2 regions of the Cupriavidus sp. WKF15 genome follow, and region 2 is predicted to be linked to the other one. Evidence: predicted binding sites of a transcription regulator. Region 2 holds the regulator's gene; the other holds the start of a gene.
What was found. Region 2 encodes NrdR, which represses ribonucleotide reductase genes. Its sites were predicted from a motif close to CACNANATNTNGTG; they were not measured.
Positions count from the first base shown of each region.

Region 1: the regulator NrdR is predicted to act here: its motif matches at 4,658-4,671, upstream of CupriaWKF_RS14620 (ribonucleoside-diphosphate reductase subunit alpha).

Region 1 is NZ_CP119572.1:3,146,452-3,156,849, reverse strand. It holds gene CupriaWKF_RS14640 (PP0621 family protein) at 1-61, shown strand, start outside; gene CupriaWKF_RS14635 (histidine kinase dimerization/phospho-acceptor domain-containing protein) at 58-2,142, shown strand; gene CupriaWKF_RS14630 (sigma-54 dependent transcriptional regulator) at 2,168-3,769, shown strand; gene ampD (1,6-anhydro-N-acetylmuramyl-L-alanine amidase AmpD) at 3,766-4,377, shown strand; gene CupriaWKF_RS14620 (ribonucleoside-diphosphate reductase subunit alpha) at 4,897-7,836, shown strand; gene CupriaWKF_RS14615 (ribonucleotide-diphosphate reductase subunit beta) at 7,997-9,184, shown strand; gene CupriaWKF_RS14610 (KAP family NTPase) at 9,476-10,398, shown strand, end outside.
Region 2 is NZ_CP119572.1:2,650,344-2,660,741, forward strand. It holds gene ltrA (group II intron reverse transcriptase/maturase) at 1-479, opposite strand, end outside; gene ybgF (tol-pal system protein YbgF) at 935-1,693, opposite strand; gene pal (peptidoglycan-associated lipoprotein Pal) at 1,717-2,226, opposite strand; gene tolB (Tol-Pal system beta propeller repeat protein TolB) at 2,250-3,614, opposite strand; gene tolA (cell envelope integrity protein TolA) at 3,814-4,965, opposite strand; gene tolR (protein TolR) at 4,985-5,422, opposite strand; gene tolQ (protein TolQ) at 5,449-6,132, opposite strand; gene ybgC (tol-pal system-associated acyl-CoA thioesterase) at 6,129-6,533, opposite strand; ZMP/ZTP riboswitch at 6,689-6,790, shown strand; gene glyA (serine hydroxymethyltransferase) at 6,917-8,164, shown strand; gene nrdR (transcriptional regulator NrdR) at 8,308-8,772, shown strand; gene CupriaWKF_RS12415 (hypothetical protein) at 9,023-9,352, shown strand; gene CupriaWKF_RS12420 (PilW family protein) at 9,349-10,278, shown strand; gene CupriaWKF_RS12425 (hypothetical protein) at 10,272-10,398, shown strand, end outside.

The DNA of each region.
Region 1 (10,398 bases), 500 kb from region 2:
GCACGGCCTGCACTACTGCCGGCGCAGCCACCTGCCGGACGACAGCGGCGACCACGCATGATCACGGCGCGGCCGACGAACATCGCCCGGCACGCCACGTGGCACGGCTTTGCGCAACTGTGGCGCCAGCCCGAGCCGACTGACTTCCACTGGCGCCTGCTGCGCTACTTCTGCTGGACCCGCGTGGCCGTCGGCCTGCTGCTGCTGGCCTTCGCCATGATGCAGCGCGGCGCCGTGACGCACGGTGCTCCGCTGATGCTGCCGTTCCAGCTTGCATTGCCCGCCTACCAATCGGCGGGCATGCGCCTGGCCGTGCCCTACCTGGGCATTGCGCTGGCCATGCTGGCCGGCACGCTATGGCGGCGGCGCTTCCACCTGCGCGTGCGGCTGCAGGTGCTGGCCGACCTGGCCATGCTCGGCCTGATCTACGAGACCCTGGGCCAGAATGGCCATGCCGACGGGCTGGCCATGATCTTCCTGCTGCCGGCGCTGGAAGCAGGCGCGCTCACCAGCCTGCTGTTCGCGCTGTTTGCCGCCTCGGTCTCGGCGCTGGTGGTCATGGCACACCCGTTCATGCAGACCATCCTGCTGCGCCAGGCCGATGCCGGCCTGCTCGGCTCGGGCCTGTACGGGCTGGTGTTCATGATCGCGGCGCTGCTGATGTACATGCTGGCGTACCGCCAGGTGGCGCAGGAAAGGCTGGCGCTCGCGCGCGAACAGGAACTGCGGCTGCAGCAGCTCGTCAACCGGCTGATGGTCAACGACATGCAGGACGGCGTGATGCTGGTGCGCGCCAACGGCATGGTGGTGGCGGCCAACCCGGCAGCCGTGGTGCTGCTGGGCGTGCAGCCGCACGAACGCGCCTACTCGCGCCGCGCGCGGGAAGGCGAGGGCGACGGGGAGGGCGGCCAGGTCGCGATATTCGACCTGCGCCGCATCCCGCGCCTGCAGCCGCTCATGGAAATGCTGCGCGACTGGCTGCGCCGCAAGGACGACGTGCCGCGCATCCTGCAACTGCTGCCGATCGTCTCGCGTTCCGCGCCGCCGGGCGGCGGTACGCTGCACACGCGGCTGCGGCTGCGTTTCGTGCTGCCGGGCCTGGCCGGACTGCGCAATTCCATCAGCAGTACCTCGACCTTGCCGTCCAGCCTCGACACCGCCGCGTGGAACGAGCTGACGCCAGAGGTCGCGACGCGCCTGCGCCTGGCTATCGCCCAGCAGGAAGCCATGGCCTGGTCCCCCGACGACGAGGCCCTGCTGCGCAGCGAAATGCGCGACACCGTGCTGGTCCATATCGAAAGCTGGGAGCGCATTGCCGAGCAGGTCCAGCAGGAAAAGCTCGCCGCCATGGGCCGGCTGGTGGCCAGCGTCGCCCACCAGATCCGCAACCCGCTGGCCGCCATCAGCCAGGCCAGCGAGCTGCTTGGCGACGGCGCGCGCGTGGGCGACGGCGTCGAATCGGACGTCGATGCACGGCTGCTGCGCATCATCCATGACAACGTGCGGCGGCTGGACCAGGTCGTCTCCGACGTGCTGCAGCTCTCGCGCCGCCCGCGCACGGGCCGCAGCACCGCGCAGCTTGCGCAGGCGTTGCCCGAGATCGTCGACCGCTGGCGCCTGGAAATGCGTTCGCGCCTGCCGCGCGCTGGCGACACGTGCCAGCCGGGCCGCGGCGAGGTCAACCCGAATGCCGTCCGCGTAACGGTCGACGTGGCACAGCCGGTCGTCTTCGACACTTCGCAGCTCCAGCAGGTACTCGGCAACCTGCTCGACAACGCATGGCGTTATTGCAGCCGCCTGCCGGGCGCCATCCGCCTGCTCGCCCACGCGCTGGACCAGCACCATGCCGAGCTGATCGTCTGGAACGATGGCACCGAGATTCCGCGCGAACACCAGCGCAGCCTGTTCGAACCGTTCTTCACCAGCAATGCGCAGGGCACCGGGCTGGGCCTGTTCATGGCGCGCGAGCTGTGCGGCGCCAACGACGCGCAGGTCCGCTACGGCACCATCGCGCTCGACGACCTGCTCGAGCGCACCGGCCTGCTGGCCGCGCCGCGCGATACACTGCCCGCCAAGGCCTTCGTACTGACGCTGCGCATCGACACCGGCGATGCGGCCTCGCCAGACACGAAGATCCACTGAACTTCCGCACCTGACACGCCGCTCCATGCCACCCAGAACGCCCGGCCTTGATCCCATCCTCGTGATCGACGACGAGGCAGACCTGCGCGAGCTGCTCGATATTTCCATCCGCCGCATGGGGCATGACGTGGTGCTGGCCGGCTCGCTGGCCGAAGCGCGCGAGAAGCTCGCGCAGCGCCGCTACAGCCTGGTGCTGACCGATATGCGCCTCGGCGACGGCCTGGGCATCGAGATCGTGCGGCAGCTTTCGGCCGCGCCGGAACGCGTGCCCGTGGCAGTCATCACCGCCTACGGCAGTGCCGACAACGCTGTCGAAGCCCTCAAGGCCGGCGCGTTCGACTACATCGCCAAGCCGGTGTCGCTGGACCAGTTGCGCAGCCTGGTGATGAACGCGCTGGGCCGGCACCAGCAGCGCGAAGACCAGGATCAAGCCGCCGCCGACGCAAGCCTGGCGGCCGACCGCGCCGCCGCGCTGCTGCCCGGCCACTCGCCGGCCATGCAGGAGGTGCGGCGCTCGCTCTCGCGCCTGGCGCGCAGCATGGCGCCGGTGGTGATCAGCGGCGAATCGGGCAGCGGCAAGGAGCGCGCCGCACAGGCCATCCACGCCACCAGCGCGCGCGCCGCGCATCCGTTCGTGGCGGTGAACTGCGGCGCCATCCCCGAAAACCTGATGGAGTCCGAGTTCTTCGGCTACGTCAAAGGCGCGTTCACCGGTGCAGACGCCGAGCGCGGCGGCTTCTTCCAGTCCGCCAACGGCGGCACGCTGCTGCTCGACGAGGTGGCCGACCTGCCGCTGGCCATGCAGGTCAAGCTGCTGCGCGCGCTGCAGGAGCGCCGCGTTCGCAAGATCGGCGCCAGCCGCGAAGATGCCGTCGATGTACGCGTGATGTGCGCGAGCCACAAGGACCTTGCCGCCATGGTCTCGGCCGGCCTGTTCCGCCAGGACTTGTACTACCGGCTCAATGTGCTGGAACTGCGCATGCCGACGCTGCGCGAGCGTGCCGAGGATATCCCCGTGCTCGCGCGCGCCATCCTCGAACACCTGGCCGTGCGCTACGGCGACCCGCGTCCGCGCCGCCTGTCGCAGGCCGCGCTGGAGCGGCTGGTGGCCTATCCGTTCCCGGGCAATGTGCGCGAGCTGGAGAACCTGCTCGAACGCGCCTATGCGTTTGCCGAGTCTGAGGACATCCAGGTGGCCGACCTGGGCCCGCTCGACGCCAATCTGGAACGCGCGGCGCTGCGTGCGGCGCCGTCGCCGCTGACCCCGTACACGCCATGGGCCGGCGGCTGGGCGCCGATGGGGATCATGCCCGCCGAGCCCGCGCCGGTCCCCATGCCCGCGCAGGCCGCAGCCGAGCCGGAGCCGGACGCCGTTGCCGTGGCAGCAGACCTGCCCGATGCCGCCGAGCGCGCCTGCCGGGGCGTGGTGTTCCCGATCGACCTGCAGGCCAGGCTCGAAAACGTGGAGCGCGAGATCATCCTGCAGGCGCTGTCGCAGACCGGCTTCAACCGTACGGCCGCGGCGCCGCTGCTGGGCCTGAACCTGCGTCAGCTGCGCTACCGCATCCAGCAGCTCGATATCCGCGAAGGGCGCGACGAGCGCGAGGAAGGGGAGGGCGCGGCATGAAGGCCCCGGCTTCCGCCTCTGTCCCCGCCAGCTTCCTTCCGGACGCCGAAGGCTGGGTGCCGGCCGCGCGCCGCGTGCCGTCGCCCAATTTCGATGACCGCCCGGAGGGCATGCCGGTCGACCTGGTGGTGCTGCACAACATCAGCCTGCCGCCGGGCCAGTTCGGCAGCGGCGATATCGAGGCGTTCTTCCAGAACAGGCTCGACCCCGACCGCCACCCGTTCTTCGCCACGATTCACCAGGTGCAGGTCTCCGCCCACTTCCTGGTCCGGCGCGACGGCGAACTCGTGCAGTTCGTGCCTTGCGGCAAGCGCGCATGGCATGCAGGCCTGTCTGACTTCTTCGGCCGCGGCCGCTGCAATGACTTCTCGGTCGGCATCGAGATCGAAGGCGCCGATGACCAGCCATTCACCGCCGCCCAGTACGCCACCACCGCCACGCTGGTAAAGGCCCTGCGCACCACTTTGCCGGTGCAGGCGATTGCCGGACACAGCGACATCGCCCCGGGCCGCAAGACCGACCCCGGGCCGCACTTCGACTGGGACCGTTTCGCGCGTCTCGCCGACGTTCCGCAAAACCTGTTACCCTACCGCCCCTCGCACAGTTAGGGTGCTTGCGGCGTCGCCAAGGGGCTGCCACAGCACCATGTCGGCGCGATGTCACATGCCAATTCCCCACGCCCGTGTGGGGCTATCGGACGCGTCGCTCGGATAAAAAAAATTTCCAAAAAATGTGCGTTTGCGCACGACTTGGCGCGATCCCTTGTCGCAGCGCGGTTCCCGGGAATGTGGCGCCGCCGCACTTGTCATCCGGGTGTCGCAACCACGCTTGTCAAGACTGGTCATTCGGTTTTCTTTCACTATACTTGGGCCAGATTTCCGCAGTGACCACTATATGTAGTAGTTCAACCGGGGAGCTGGCCTAGCAACGAGGGGCGCTGTCGCAGACGTGGCGATAGTGGTTGAAACCCTGATGTGGGGCCGGCGCATCACAAGAGTCCCTGGCGAAATGTTTAGCAAAAGGCAGTCAGTCCAGCCGCCGCCAACGCACGGCCGGACGCTTTCGCAGCCGCATTTCGCCAGGGACTCTTTTGTCTCTTAAAACAGGCTAAAAAGACAGGAGTTCTTATGCAGACGGCCCAGAACGAAATCACCACGGGCGCAGCGGGCGCCGCCGGTATTGCAGGTACCGAGCAACAGGCCCCCGCGACCCAAGCCGGCACGACGAACTACCAGGATTACAAGATCATCCGCCGCAACGGCGCCGTGGTGGCGTTCGAGCCGTCCAAGATCACCGTCGCCATGACCAAGGCCTTCCTGGCCGTCAACGGCGGCCAGGGTGCCGCTTCGGCCCGCGTGCGCGAGGTCGTCGAGCAACTGACCGGCAACGTGGTGCGCGCGCTGGTGCGCAGCCGCCCGAGCGGTGGCGCCATCCATATTGAAGACGTGCAGGATCACGTCGAACTGGCCCTGATGCGCTCGGGCGAGCACGAAGTGGCCCGTTCCTACGTGCTGTACCGCGAAAAGCGCGCCCAGGAGCGCGCCAGCGCCAGCGCGCAGGCCGTGGCCCGCGTGCAGGAAGCCGGCATCCAGTTCAACGTGACCGACGGTGGCGTGAGCAAGCCGCTGGACATCGTCGCGCTGCACGCCCTGCTCGACAACGCCTGCGCCGGCCTGGGCAAGGCCGTCAGCGCCGAGCCGATCCTCAAGGAAACGCTGAAGAACCTGTACGAAGGCGTGCCGATGACGCAGGTGTACGACTCCGCCATCCTGGCCGCGCGTACCCTGATCGAAAAGGACCCGGACTACAGCCAGGTCACCGCCCGTATCCTGCTGCACACCATCCGCAAGGAAATCCTGGGCGCCGAAGTGACGCAGGCCGAAATGACCACGCGTTACGCCGAGTACTTCCCCAAGTTCATCGCCCGCGGTATCGCCGCCGAGCTGCTGGACGAGAAGCTGGCCACCTTCGACCTGGCCCGCCTGGGCGCGGCGCTGGACGCCGGCCGCGACTTCCAGTTCAACTACCTGGGCCTGCAGACCCTGTATGACCGCTACTTCCTGCACATCGACGAGACCCGCATCGAGATGCCGCAGGCATTCTTCATGCGCGTCGCCATGGGCCTGGCCCTCAACGAAACCGACCGCGAAGCGCGCGCCATCGAGTTCTACCAGCTGCTGTCGTCGTTCGACTTCATGTCGTCCACGCCGACCCTGTTCAACTCGGGCACCCAGCGCTCGCAGCTGTCGTCGTGCTACCTGACCACCGTCTCGGACGACCTGGAAGGCATCTACGAGGCGCTCAAGGAAAACGCGCTGCTGTCCAAGTTCGCCGGCGGCCTGGGCAATGACTGGACCAACGTGCGCGCACTGGGCTCGCACATCAAGGGCACCAACGGCAAGTCGCAGGGCGTGGTCCCGTTCCTGAAGGTGGTGAACGACACCGCCGTGGCCGTGAACCAGGGCGGCAAGCGCAAGGGCGCCGTCTGCGCCTACCTGGAAACGTGGCACCTGGACATCGAAGAATTCCTGGAGCTGCGCAAGAACACCGGCGACGACCGCCGCCGCACCCACGACATGAACACGGCCAACTGGATTCCGGACCTGTTCATGAAGCGCGTGATGGAAAACGCCGAATGGACGCTGTTCTCGCCGTCCACCTGCCCGGACCTGCACGACAAGGTTGGCAAGGAATTCGAAAAGGCCTACCTCGGCTACGAAGCCAAGGCCGCCAACGGCGAACTGAAGCTGTTCAAGAAGGTCCCGGCCATGCAGCTCTGGCGCAAGATGCTGGGCATGCTGTTCGAAACCGGCCACCCGTGGATCACCTTCAAGGATCCTTGCAACATCCGCAGCCCGCAGCAGCACGTCGGCGTCGTCCACAGCTCCAACCTGTGCACGGAAATCACGCTGAATACCAACGACAGCGAAATCGCCGTGTGCAACCTGGGTTCGGTGAACCTGGTGGCCCACCTGGCCAGGCAGGCTGACGGCTCGTACGCGCTCGACCACGCCAAGCTGCAGAAGACCATCCGCACCGCCATGCGGATGCTGGATAACGTCATCGACATCAACTACTACGCTGTCGAGAAGGCCCGCAATTCCAACCTGCGCCACCGTCCGGTCGGCATGGGCATCATGGGCTTCCAGGACTGCCTGCACGTGCTGCGCACGCCGTACGCCAGCGACGCCGCGGTGAAGTTCTCCGACACCTCGATGGAAGCCGTGTGCTACTACGCCTACCAGGCCTCCACCGAGCTGGCCGAAGAGCGTGGCCGCTACGAGACCTACGCCGGCTCGCTGTGGGACCGCGGCATCCTGCCGCAGGACTCGCTCAAGCTGCTGGCCGAAGAGCGCGGCGGCTACCTGGACGTGGATCTGTCGAGCACGATGGACTGGGACAGCCTGCGTGCCCGCATCAAGCAGCACGGCATGCGCAACTCGAACTGCATCGCGATCGCGCCGACCGCCACGATCTCGAACATCATCGGCGTGTCCGCCTGCATCGAGCCGACGTTCCAGAACCTGTACGTCAAGTCCAACCTGTCGGGCGAGTTCACCGTGGTCAATGACTACCTGGTGCGCGACCTGAAGGAACGCGGCCTGTGGGACGAAGTGATGGTCGCCGACCTGAAGTACTTCGACGGCTCGCTGTCGCGCATCGACCGCATTCCGCAAGACCTGCGCGACATCTACGCCACCGCGTTCGAAGTCGAGCCGACCTGGCTGGTGGAAGCCGCCAGCCGCCGCCAGAAGTGGATCGACCAGGCCCAGTCCCTGAACATCTACATGGCCGGCGCCTCGGGCAAGAAGCTGGACGACACCTACAAGCTGGCCTGGCTGCGCGGCCTGAAGACCACGTACTACCTGCGCACCATGGCCGCCACGCACGTGGAGAAGTCCACCGTGTCGCGCGGCTCGCTGAACGCGGTGTCGTCGGGCAGCGACAGCGGCTCCGCCCTGGACGCGGCTGCTGCATTGGCCCCGGCCATGCCGGAAGCGGAAGGCGCGGTCTGCACGATGCGCCCGGGTGACCCTGGCTTTGAAGAGTGCGAAGCCTGCCAGTAATCAGGCAGTAGAGACTTAACGCAGTAACCAACCACCCCCGGGGTTTGCACCCCTCTCCCGCGAGCGGGAGAGGGGCCGGGGGAGAGGGCCGGCGCCACCACAACGTGAGCCGTCATTTCTGACCACCGCGCCCCCCAATCGAATCACGGAGAACCACATCATGCTGAGCTGGGACGACGACGTTCAAGCCACCCCGCAGGCCGCACCGCAGCCTGCCCTGCAACCCGCTGCATCGGCTGCCACCGCTGACCAGCAAGGCGTGCTGCCGTCGAGCGCCACGCAAGCCGGCATCCTGGGCAACAACCCCAACGCCGCCGCCGCGCAGAGCAACCGCCGCGTCAACGCCGCCGACAAGCGCGTGATCAACGGCTCGACCGACGTCAACCAGCTCGTCCCGTTCAAGTACAAGTGGGCGTGGGAAAAGTACCTGGCCGGCTGCGCCAACCACTGGATGCCGCAGGAAATCAACATGTCGCGCGACATCGCCACGTGGAAGGACCCGAACGGCCTGACCGAGGACGAGCGCCGCATCATCAAGCGCAACCTGGGCTTCTTTGTCACGGCCGACTCGCTGGCCGCCAACAACATCGTGCTGGGCACCTACCGCCAGATCACCGCGCCGGAATGCCGCCAGTACCTGCTGCGCCAGGCCTTTGAAGAGGCCATCCACACGCACGCCTACCAGTACATCGTTGAATCGCTGGGCCTGAACGAAGCCGAGATCTTCAACGCGTACCACGAAGTGCAGTCGATCCGCGACAAGGACGAGTTCCTGATCCCATTTATCGACACGCTGACCGACCCGTCGTTCAAGACTGGCACGCCGGAAAACGACCAGAAGCTGCTGAAGTCGCTGATCGTGTTCGCCTGCATCATGGAAGGGCTGTTCTTCTATGTGGGCTTCACGCAGATCCTGGCGATGGGGCGGCAGAACAAGATGACTGGGGCTGCGGAGCAGTATCAGTACATCCTGCGGGATGAGTCGCTGCACTGCAATTTTGGTATCGACCTGATTAATCAGATCAAGTTGGAGAATCCGCATCTGTGGACGGCTGAATTCAAGGCCGAGATCACCGAGCTGTTCAAGAAGGCGGTGGATTTGGAGTATCGCTATGCGGAGGACACCATGCCGCGTGGCGTGCTGGGTCTGAATGCGCCGATGTTCAAGTCGTATCTGCGATTCATCTGCAATCGTCGTTGCCAGCAGATTGGTCTTGATCAGCTGTTCCCGAACGAGGAGAACCCGTTCCCGTGGATGAGCGAGATGATCGATCTGAAGAAGGAGAGGAACTTCTTCGAGACGCGCGTCATTGAGTATCAGACGGGTGGGGCGTTGAGCTGGGATTGAGTTGTTGTTGTTTTGCTTTGATGATGAGAAATGGGAGCTGATGGCTCCCATTTTTTATGACTCGAGATGGACCGTGTCTGCAATCGACCTGCGGAGTAGCCACTCATGTCTTTCGACCAGACACCTGCTTCAGACTTGGCTCCGCTTTTCGGGCTATGGGTCTATGTTTAGGCTTCGCTGATGCCCGCTAGTGACGGTCGAGCAGGCCAACTGCACGTGTAGAGTATTCACGTCGGCTGCCATGTTGGCGAGTACGCGAAGAGATCGCGCCGCACCACGGAGGACAAATTGATGACGGCTACCAAGCCAGCGATGAAGATGCCTGAGTTACTGGTCTTCGCCAAGTCGCTCGCCTTTGGCTTTGTAGGTGCGGAGGTTTGGCGGACCGCCTTCTACCTCGGTGCGAACTTCGCACAGACGCTGTCTGACGTCCCACTTTGGGCGAAGGCCGGTGGGGTACTGGCCGGACTGCTGCTCTGCCTGATCTATTCAGTTGAGCGGGGCGCGCACGCCGCTGCTGCCCGGATGGGCCGCAGCCTCCGCCTCGATCTGCTGATCGCGATCGGCATCGGCATCTGGACAAATGAGTTGGCCTTGCCTTGGTTGGCTAAAGCCCATGCAGCACTCAAGAATGCAGGTCCTCATTGGGCACCAGCGATATTCCTTCTGCTCTGTATCGTGCTTTTGTCGCCACTGGTTCAACAGTACTGGCCGAGACCCAAAAGAACGACTCCACAGCTTTACTTCATTGCGGATGAGGAAATCGGAGACGAGAAAGAGGATCTGTTTGCAAGCGAGGCGCAAGCCAAGTCGTTCGCGGAGACTGTTCTCGCAAGCGGTGCCCACCCAGGGCTCGTCTTCGGGGTCGATGGACCATGGGGAGTCGGCAAGACAAGCTTCATCAACCTTGCTGAGCGCTATTGGGCAAAAGCGGAAGACAAAGCGATTGTTTGTCGATTCGAACCCCTCCGGTATGCATCAGAGCCTGACCTTGCAGACCGTTTGATTCGCGATTTGTCCGCGGCAATTCAACGAAAGGTCTTCGCTCCGGAGTTTCGGCCGGCGGCGTCGCGGTACTCCCGGCTGATAAAGGGAAAAGCCGACGTATCGTTCCTTGGCTTCAAGCTTTCCTTGGAACCGTCGCAGGAGACCGTTGATGAACTGCTCGATGACATCGACGAGGTCCTTAGGCGCATCGGTCGTCGCGTGATCAT
Region 2 (10,398 bases):
GCACGCCTGCCGGGACGGAAGCCATAGCTATGCTCGCTGAAGGTAGGGTCCAGAATCGGCTGCAATACCTGCAACAGCGCCTGCTGGATCAACCGATCCGTCACCGTCGCGATACCAAGCTCACGCTCGCCTCCGTCCGGCTTCGGAATCGTTACCCGCCGTACCGGACTGGGCCGGTACGTCCCCTTGAGCAGTTGCTGGCGAATCTCCGGCCACGCCGACACCAGATGGCGAGCGGTCTGATCAATATCCAGACCGTCTACGCCAGCGGCACCCTTGTTGCGTCGGACCCGCCTGAACGCCTGCTTCAGGTTCTCTCGCGTCAGCGCCGCTGCCAGCAGCGCCGACCCTGTGTCCTCCGGTTCGCGTCGCGGGCCGCCGGCTTCGTCACGAGCGAGTTCCCGGCCGGCTTCACCGTCCGTTTCCCTCGCTCGCCCCGCTCGCGCGGGCTTCTGACGCAATGCCTGTTGCATCGACACGGCTTCGAACACTCCCTCTCGTTCGGTCCTTCGTCGGTGGACTCGAGCCTTCCCGGCGCTACCCCCAACTAATATGACCTCTGCTGAGACCCCGCTCCGGCTCGACGCCGTCGCCCTTTCAGGCGCAAGGCGGGGCGTCCCCAGGTAAGAACGCACTCCTTCGCTGCACAACCGCCGGATTTACGCCGCCTCCCCTTGATCACAAGAACTTCGCGGAATTGCGCCCGCTCGTCCTGGTCGGCACCGCCTTCTATCCGGTTCGTGTCCCTCGGCTCGCAGCTTCGCTCCACGCTTCCTCCCCACGCTCGGTCACCCTCACGCAGTTGCGCTTCGCTTCGTTCGCTGTGATCAACTTACGGTGGGACTTGCACCCACAAGAGTGCGCCCATGCTGGGCGCACGCAAAAAGGGCCCGCTTTCAGCGGGCCCTGCAGACTCTGACCGGTTCCGGCCGGCTTACTTCAGGGTCTTGAGCCGGTTGGTGGCGGCCTGCGCCCCTTCGGTGCCCGGATACTTGGCCACCACCTGCTCCAGCGTCTTGCGGGCCGCGGCCTTCTGGCCCGATTCGAGCTGGTTGTTGGCGATGGCGATCATGGCATCCGGCGCCTTCGGGTGCGTGGGGTTCGCCTGCAGCATGTTCTGCAGCACCGTGGTCGAGCCCTTGTAGTCGCGCTGCGCATAGAGCGAGTTGCCGAGCCAGTACTGCGCCAGCGGCAGGTACGGGCTCTGCGGATACTTCTTGGCGAACGCGGCAAAGGAACTGCCCGCGCTCTTGAAGTCGCCGGCCTGGAACTGCTTGAGCGCGGCGTCATACTCGGGCTTCTCGTTCGGCTGCACCATGCCCTCGCGGCCATCCACGGTGGCCTGCTGCGGCTCGAACTTCTTCAGGCGCGCATCCAGGTCCGCGTAGTAGTCCTTCTGCTGCTTCTGCAGCGTATCCACCGTGTTCTGCAGCACCTCGTTCTGGCCACGCAGCCGGGCTACCTCCTGGCGGAGGCCTTCCAGCTGGTTCTGCATGTCGATCGTGGTGCGGCTGTTCTGCTCGATGCGCTGCGTCGCCGTCGCCTGGAAACCGTTGAACTGGTCGCGCAGGGTGAGGACCGCGCGGCGCGCCTCGTCATCGTCGAACACCCCGGCACGGGCCGGGGCAAGGGGCAGCATGGCCGCGCCGGAAACGGCGGCAAGCCACAACAGGGTGGAAACGCGTGCTTTCATGGATGGCCTGTACGCGGATCGGATCAGTAGTTGATGTCGGCGCGGCGGTTTTCAGCCCAGGCAGCCTCGTCGTGGCCCGTTGCCTTCGGCTTTTCCTTGCCCAGGCTCACGGCTTCCATCTGGTTGTCGGGCACGCCCATGGTCGCCAGCGAACGGCGCACCGCCTCGGCACGCTTCTGGCCCAGCGCCAGGTTGTACTCGCTGGTGCCACGCTCGTCGGTGTTGCCCTGGATCAGGATCTTGCGACCCTTGTTGGCGCTCAGGTACTTTGCGTGATCGCCCAGCATGCCCTGGTAGTCCTGCTTCACGCTGTAGCTGTCAAAGTCGAAATACACGCTGCGCTTGGCCAGCGGGCTGTTCGGATCGTTCAGCGGGTCGCGCGAGACGTCCACGGGTTGCACGGTGCGGGCATCAGCGCCGCCGCCCTTGTTTGCGCCGGCATTGGCGGTATCGTCCAGCTTCACGCCGGAGCTGCAGGCGCCCAGGGCCAGCAGGGCGGCAACGGCAAGGGTTTTGGTCATCAGTTGGGACATGGCGAGAGACTCCTGTTATTGCGTTATTGCATGAAAGGACCCCAGGACGGCTCGCGCACATCGCCGGACTGGAGGGACAGAACCTGCCGGGTACGCCCGTCAGTGGACACCGCCGCCAGCACCGCGCGGCCGCCCACGCGGGTGGCGTAAAGGATGTACTTGCCGTTGGCGGCAAAGCTCGGCGCTTCGTCATTCGACGTATCGGTCAGCGAAGTGACGTCGCCGTTGGTCAGGTCCTGCAGCTGCAGCTTGAAGCCGCCCGTACGCGTGATGTACGCCAGGTACTTGCCGTCCGGCGAGATCCGCGGGCTGACGTTGTAGCTGCCCTTGAACGTTACGCGTTGCGCGCTGCCCGCTTCCTCGCCGCCTGCCGGCATGCGATAGACCTGCGGGGCACCGCCGCGGTCGCTGGTGAAATAGATGCTCTTGCCGTCCGGCGAATACTGCGGCTCGGTGTCGATGGCGCTGCTGCGGGTCAGGCGGCGGATGCCCGAACCATCGGCATTGACCTGGTACACCTGGGTGTTGCCGTCGCGCGAAAGCGCCACGGCCAGGTGCTGGCCATCCGGCGACCACGACGGCGCGCTGTTGTTGCCCTTCTGGTTGGACACCAGCGTGCGCTTGCCCGTGGCCAGGTCGTGCACGTACACCACCGGCTTCTTGGCCTCGAACGAGACATAGGCCACGCGGCGGCCGTCCGGCGACCACGACGGCGAGATGATGGGCTCGTTGCTGGTCAGCGCGACCTGCGAGTTCTGGCCGTCCGAATCGGAAATCAGCAGCTGGTAGCGGCCGCCGACGCGCGATACGTAGGACAGGCGCGTGGCAAACACGCCGCGCTCGCCGAGCAGCTTCTCGTAGATGTAGTCGGCGATCTTGTGGGCCGTCACGCGCAGTTGGGCCTGGTTGACGTTGTACGCCAGGCCGCCCAGGCTCTGCCCCTTGACGGTGTCGTACAGGCGGAAGCGCACTTCGTACTGGCCGTTGCCCGAGGGGGTCACGCTGCCGGCGACGAACGCATCGGCACCGCGGCTCTTCCAGCTGCCGAGATCGACATTGGCCGACTCGGCCACCGTGGCGCCACCCGGATCAACGTTGCGGAAACGGCCGCTGCGCGCGAGGTCGCTGCGGATGATGGCGGTCAGGTTCTGCGGGGCCTGGGCCTCGCCCTGGAAATTCGCCGTGGCGACCGGGAACTGGCTCGAGCCAACCCCCGAAATCTCAACATTCAGCTGCGCCTGTGCGGCGCCGGCGGACAAGGCCAGCGCGGTGGCCAGCCAGGCCATCAGCGCGTGGCGGCCGACGAGCCGGGTTGCGGCTCCGATTGCGGCCTGGTTTGCTTGGTGCCGCTTCGCGGACAGCCAGTTGGGGGCCCAAAGCTTTCGCATGCTGCTCCTCAGTCGATTTCAGGATTCATCGGGCACGGCGGGCAGACAGCAGAACAGGCGTGGATGCGCACGGCGCATGCCCGTTCCACGTGCGTATCGCACGCTGCCGGCCGCGTCAGGCAACCTGTCATGGTAGCGGTGGGACTGGCACCGGTTAATGAAGGTTGCATTATGTTGCAATTCATGGCGCCCGGGTCACCTAATCCTTGGGACGGAAAGTGATGGTGAAGCCGGCAGGCGCCTTGCCATTCTCGTCGCGCGGCAGCGGGTCCGAGCGCTCGACGGCGCGCAGCACGGCGTTATCCCAAGCCGAATTGCCACTGGACTTGCTCAGCCGCGCCGACATCAGCGACCCGTCCGGCGCCAGCTGCACGGACACCACGGCAGTCGGGTTGCCCGGCACATCCTCGGTGAACACGATGTTGGGCTTGACCTTGCGACGCACGCGATCGGCATACCCTGGCGAAGCCTTGCCACCACCGCCAGCACCCGCACCGGCCGTACTGCCCACACCGCCACCGCCCTGGCCACCCGCGCCGGCGCCGCCGGCCAGAGCCTGCAGTCGCGCCAGCTCGCCCTTGCGCTGGGCATTGGCCGCAGCTTCGCGCTTGGCCTTGGCGTCGGCATCCGCCTTGGCCTTGGCTTGCGCGTCCGCCTTGGCCTTGGCGTCGGCCTCTGCCTTCGCCTTTGCCTGCGCGTCGGCCTTGGCCTTTGCCTCTGCCTTGGCTTCCGCTTCTGCCCGGGATTTCGCCTTGGCATCGGCTTCCGCTTTCGCCCTGGCCCTGGCATCGGCTTCCTTGCGCTCGCGCTCGCGCTCGGCTTGCTCGCGATGCAACTGCTCCTGCTGGGCGGCCTTTTTCTTCGCGTCTTCCTTGCGTTGCGCCTCCAGGCGCTCGGCTTGCTTGCGCTCGGCCTCCTGGCGCTCGCTTTCCTTGCGCTCCGCCTCTTTGCGTTCCGCTTCCTTACGTGCGGCTTCCTTGTGCGCAGCCTCTTCGCGCGCGGCCTGCTCGGCAGCGCGGCGCTTCTGGCGCTCCAGCGCGATATCGGCCTCTTCCTCGACCTTGCTCTTCACCTCGGGCGCCGGCGGCGCGGGACGCGGCTGCACCACCGGCTCGGGTGGCGCCGGCGGTGCGGGAGGCGGTGCGGTGGTGGCGGGAATCTCATCCCACAGCTCCGCTTCGGAACCGACCGGCGTGCTGCTCTGCCAATGCACGCCGTAGTACAGCACGATGCCGAGCAGCAGGTGCATGAAGAGCGCGAGCAGGAAGGAACGCAGGGTTCCCCGCTCCTTCACCGGCTGGTAAGGAAAGGCGGCAGCGGTCGTCATCGGGCGCGGCATTCGGACAGGCATCTCACGCAGCAAGCGCGTTCTACTTGGACTTCACCATCAGGCCGACGCGCTTGATGCCGTCGGCCTTGAGCACCGACATGACGTCGAGCACGGACTCGTATTTGACCGACCGGTCGGCGGCAATCACCACCGGCTGGTCCGGGTTCTCGTTCTGGCGCTGGTGCACGAATTCGAGCAGGCCGTTCTTGTCGAGCTGGCGCTCGAAGGAATTGCCGGCGTTGTCCTTGCCGCGCGCGGTCAGCGCACCGTCCTCGTGCACGGTCACGACGATCGGCGGCGCCTTCTGCTGCGGCGTGGCGTTGGCCACGGTCGGCAGGTCGACGACGGCGGGGCTGACGATCGGTGCCGCCACCATGAAGATGACCAGCAGCACGAGCATCACGTCGATATAAGGCACGACGTTGATCTCGGCACTGGCCCGGCGGCGCGATCCGCCGCGGCGCTGAATAGCTGCCATTGCTGTGCTCCCGGGCGTTCAGTCGGTCAGCGGGTCTGCCGCTGCAGGATGTTCAGGAATTCTTCCATGAAGCTCTCGAACCGGATCGCCAGGCGATCGATTTCCGTGGCGTAGCGGTTATAGGCGATCACGGCCGGGATTGCCGCAAACAGGCCGATTGCGGTTGCCACCAGCGCTTCGGCGATGCCGGGAGCCACCGATGCCAGCGTCGCCTGCTGCACGTTCGACAGGCCGCGGAAGGCGTTCATGATCCCCCACACGGTGCCGAACAGGCCGATATACGGGCTGACCGAGCCGACCGAGGCCAGGAACGGCAGGTGCGATTCGAGCACGTCCATTTCGCGCTGGTAGGCAGCGCGCATGGCGCGGCGGGCGGCGTCGAGCAGTGCGCTCGCTTCGTTGCCACGCTCGCGCGCCTTCAGGAATTCTCCCATGCCGGATTCGAAAATCCGCTCCAGCGCGCCGGTATTGTGCCGGTTGTTCACCGCACTGTTATATAGCGCCTGCAGGTCGCCGCCGGCCCAGAAGTCGCGCTCGAACCCTTCCGTCTGCGTGCGCGCCGAGCGCAGCGCCAGGTGCTTGCGGAAGATATAGGTCCAGGAGAACAGCGACATGACGAGCAGCAGCGCCATGACGGCCTGTGCGAGCAGGCTGGCGTGCATCACCAGCGAAATGATCGACAGGTCTTGCGTGACGGTCACGGGATTCATCGGGCGGTCTTGATGGTAGCCAGGACAGGGGCGGGAATGGGAGATGGACGGAAAGTGCTTCGATCGACACAGCCAACGCGGATCTGGCCGCTGGCGAGCAAGGTTTCGCCGCGCCATGCCTCTTGCGCGAACTGCACCGATGCGGGTCCTACGCGTTCAATGCGTGTGCGGATCTCAAGCTGGTCGTCGAGTCGGGCAGGCGCATTGTAGTCGAGCGCTGTGCTGCGGACGATGAACACCACGCCGGCCTTATCAGCCAGCGCCTGCTGCTCGACGCCAAGCGAGCGCAGCCACTCGGTTCGGGCGCGCTCGAAGAATTTGAGATAGTTGGCGTAGAACACTACGCCGCCCGCGTCGGTGTCTTCCCAGTACACCCGCAGGGTCCAGACAAAGTTTGTCATGGCCGGGATTGTAACGGAGAGCGAGACGGCTTCGGTGTTAACCCGCAGGACGAGTTTGCAACAGCAAGTTGCGGGCCGCGCCGGGCCTGGCGTTGCGGGCCATAGGACGCGGCTTGCGGCAAATCCCCGCCTCACGCTACACTGCGCCCAACCATTCCATCTTGCGCGACTGGCGATGTCAGTGGGTACTACCACGAGGAAGCGCAAGTTCTCTGGCGTGAAGTTTCAAGCGCCTGCCGCTCGCCTGGGCAGCGAATGGGAAGCAGGGTGCGCCCTGCGCCGACGGTCCACGCAGTTCCGCCGGTGCCGGCCGCCAATCGCTTTCCCCGCGCGCCCTACCCCGAAGCAGTAATCGGATTCCCTTTTTTCAGACGAGTTTCGCCATGTTCGAACGCAGCCGCTATACGATCGACCAGATCGACCCCGAGGTCTTTGCCGCCATCCAGAAGGAGAACCAGCGCCAGGAAGATCACATCGAACTGATCGCCTCCGAGAACTACACCTCGCCGGCCGTGATGGCCGCGCAGGGCTCGCAGCTGACCAACAAGTACGCCGAGGGCTATCCTGGCAAGCGCTACTACGGTGGCTGCGAGTATGTCGACATGGTCGAGCAGCTCGCCATCGACCGCGTCAAGCAGCTGTTCGGCGCCGAAGCCGCCAACGTGCAGCCGAACTCGGGCTCGCAGGCCAACCAGGGCGTGTACTTCGCCGTGCTGAAGCCGGGCGACACCATCATGGGCATGAGCCTGGCCGAAGGCGGCCACCTGACTCACGGCATGGCCCTGAACATGTCGGGCAAGTGGTTCAACGTGGTCAGCTACGGCCTGAACGCGCAGGAAGACATCGACTACGACGCGCTGGAAAAGCTGGCCCACGAAAAGAAGCCGAAGCTGATCATCGCCGGCGCCTCGGCCTTCGCGCTGCGCATCGACTTCGAGCGCATCAGCAAGGTTGCCAAGGCGATCGGTGCCTACTTCATGGTCGACATGGCCCACTACGCCGGCCTGATCGCCGCGGGCGTCTACCCGAACCCGGTGCCGCACGCCGACTTCGTCACCACCACCACGCACAAGAGCCTGCGCGGCCCGCGTGGCGGCGTGATCCTGATGAAGGCCGAGCATGAGAAGGCCATCAACTCGTCGATCTTCCCGGGCATCCAGGGCGGTCCGCTGATGCACGTGATCGCCGGCAAGGCCGTGGCGTTCAAGGAAGCACTGACGCCGGAATTCAAGACTTACCAGGAACAGGTGGTCAAGAACGCCGCCGTGCTGGCCGAAACGCTGATCGCACGCGGCCTGCGTATCGTCTCGGGCCGCACCGAAAGCCACGTGATGCTGGTCGACCTGCGCGCCAAGAACATCACCGGCAAGGAAGCCGAGCGCATCCTGGGCGAAGCGCACCTGACGGTGAACAAGAACGCCATCCCGAACGATCCGGAAAAGCCGTTCGTGACCTCGGGCATCCGCGTCGGCTCGCCGGCCATGACCACGCGCGGCTTCAAGGAAGAAGAAGCGCGCATCGTCGCCAACCTGATCGCCGACGTGCTGGACAACCCGCACGACACTGGCAACATCGCCAGCGTGCGCGAGCAGGTGTCCGCACTGACCAAGCGTTTCCCGGTCTACGGCTGATGCCGCGCAAGGCCGCCCGCGAGGGCGGCCGGCAGCCCCGCGGGCGCGCCGTCGCGCCGCTTGCGGGCCTCGCCAACCCGCCCTGTTGCCGCAGAAGGACAAGATACCAAGGCGACGGGGCTCTAATCTGAAGGTGGTCAGGCATGAAATGCCCCTTTTGCGGACATTCCAATACCCAGGTGCTCGACACGCGCATGTCTGAAGACGGCGATGCCGTGCGCCGGCGCCGGCGCTGCGAAGCCTGCGACCGCCGCTTCACCACCTACGAACGGATCGAACTGTTCTTCCCGGCCATCGTCAAGAAGAACGGCTCGCGCGTGGACTACAGCCGCGCCAAGCTGAAGGACTCGATGCGCCTCGCGCTGCGCAAGCGCCCTGTTTCCGCCGAAGCCATCGACGAAGCCATCACCCGCATCGAAGAAAAGCTGCTGGCGCTTGGCCAGAAGGAAATTCCGAGCAGCCAGGTCGGTGAACTCGTCATGCGAGAGCTGCGCAAGCTCGACAAGATCGCCTATATCCGCTTTGCTTCGGTGTACCGCAGTTTCGAGGACGTTGCCGAGTTTTCCGATGTGCTGGCCGAGGTGACGTCAGGCAACCACAAGCGCTAGCGCCACGCGCTCAGCGTTCAGCGTTCCCAGCAATTCTGCAGGTACGCCGCCGGGTTCGCGCCGACGGTATTGAGCCGCGTGCCAATCTGGTCCAGCGCCACGGCGTCGACGTAAGCAAATTTGCCAGTTTCGCTACGTTCGTCTACGGACCGGCGACCCGCGGGGCGGTACTTTGACGACCTCATCTCTACCGTCGCCGAGTGCCATGCCGCCTTGTTTCCGCTCACTCCGTTACCGTCACGGCCACGTCATGGCCGAGTCGCTCTGCGCGCTGTTGCTCGTCAGCGTCGGCCTGATCCCGCTTGCCAGCGTGGGAGCCACGGCGCTGACGCGGCTACGCGGCCACGAGCAACTCGCCCAGGCCATGCGAGCCGCTGGAGAATTCGCGGAGACCGCGGCACTGGACGTCACACCGATGCACCAGTTCGATCCGCTCCCGTCCGAAAGCTGTCCGCGGCTACCAGACAAGGCGCAAGCCGTTTGCCAGGGTGGTGGCAAGCTGGCCATTGCCAGACTGGCAGCCGGAGAACCGGGTTCAGCAACCACGTTGCGGGGGATCGCGCTGTGGATGCAGCCATGAGATCGCGCCTTGCCCATGACTCTCCGCGCAAGCTGGCGGCGAGTGGCTTCACGCTGACGGAGATGATGGTCGGCCTGGCGCTGGGAATGGTGGTCACGGCGGTCGCCGGCACCGCGTTCCTGCTTTGCCGCGCAGCTTATCTCGCCACTGCGGAGCGGTCCCTGCTGGAGGAACGCGGGCAGCGCACGCTGAGTATCCTCTCCCTCCTGATCCGGCAGGGCGGCTGGCGTCCCGATCCCGCCGCCAGCGCGCCGGCGCAGCCCGCGATCAGCGGCGCGGACAATTGCGGCCAGCCATCCATGGCAGCCATTCCGGGCTGCGGCAAACCCGGTGTGGCGGGTAGCGACGCGCTGCTGATCCGCTTCAGCGGCAGCGGCCAGGCGCGCGATGCCGCCATGCCCGACCAGACCATGATCGACTGCAGTGGCTACGCCGTTGCCGCGCAGGGACCGGACACCTCCGCCGGCGCGAACTATGTCGCGGCAAATCTCGTCTACGTGGCCATCGCCAGCGATGGCGAGCCCCAATTGCTTTGCCGCTACCCGGCGCGCCGAAACGGGCGCATCGACGGCAGCGGCTGGACATCGGGCGCGATCGTGCGGGGCGTGGAGTCGATGCAGATTCGTTACGGCCTGCGCGAACACGACCAGAAACCCGGCATCTTCCTTCGTGCGGACGAGGTCAGCGCCCTGGGCGAAGACGCATGGCACCGCGTGACAGCGGTGCAGATAGCACTGGCCTTCCGGCTGGAAGGACGCAGCGCCACGCCACCGGGCATGCAGGCAACGGCCACCCATGCTCACATCGACAATGCCATCGCCGACGCCCTCGACACGCTCCCCGGATATAGCCGGAACACATGGCGGGTCTTCGCCACAACCATCCGCGTGCGAAATATGCCGCAATGTCTGGAGACATTGTGCTAGCCCCGCCCATGCCCTACATCCGCCCGATGCACGGCGGCGCGACACTGCTGTTCGCCGCAACGCTCCTGTTGCTCGCGGCATTCACTGCCGCCGCCACGCTGCAGTTCCTTCTCTCCACCC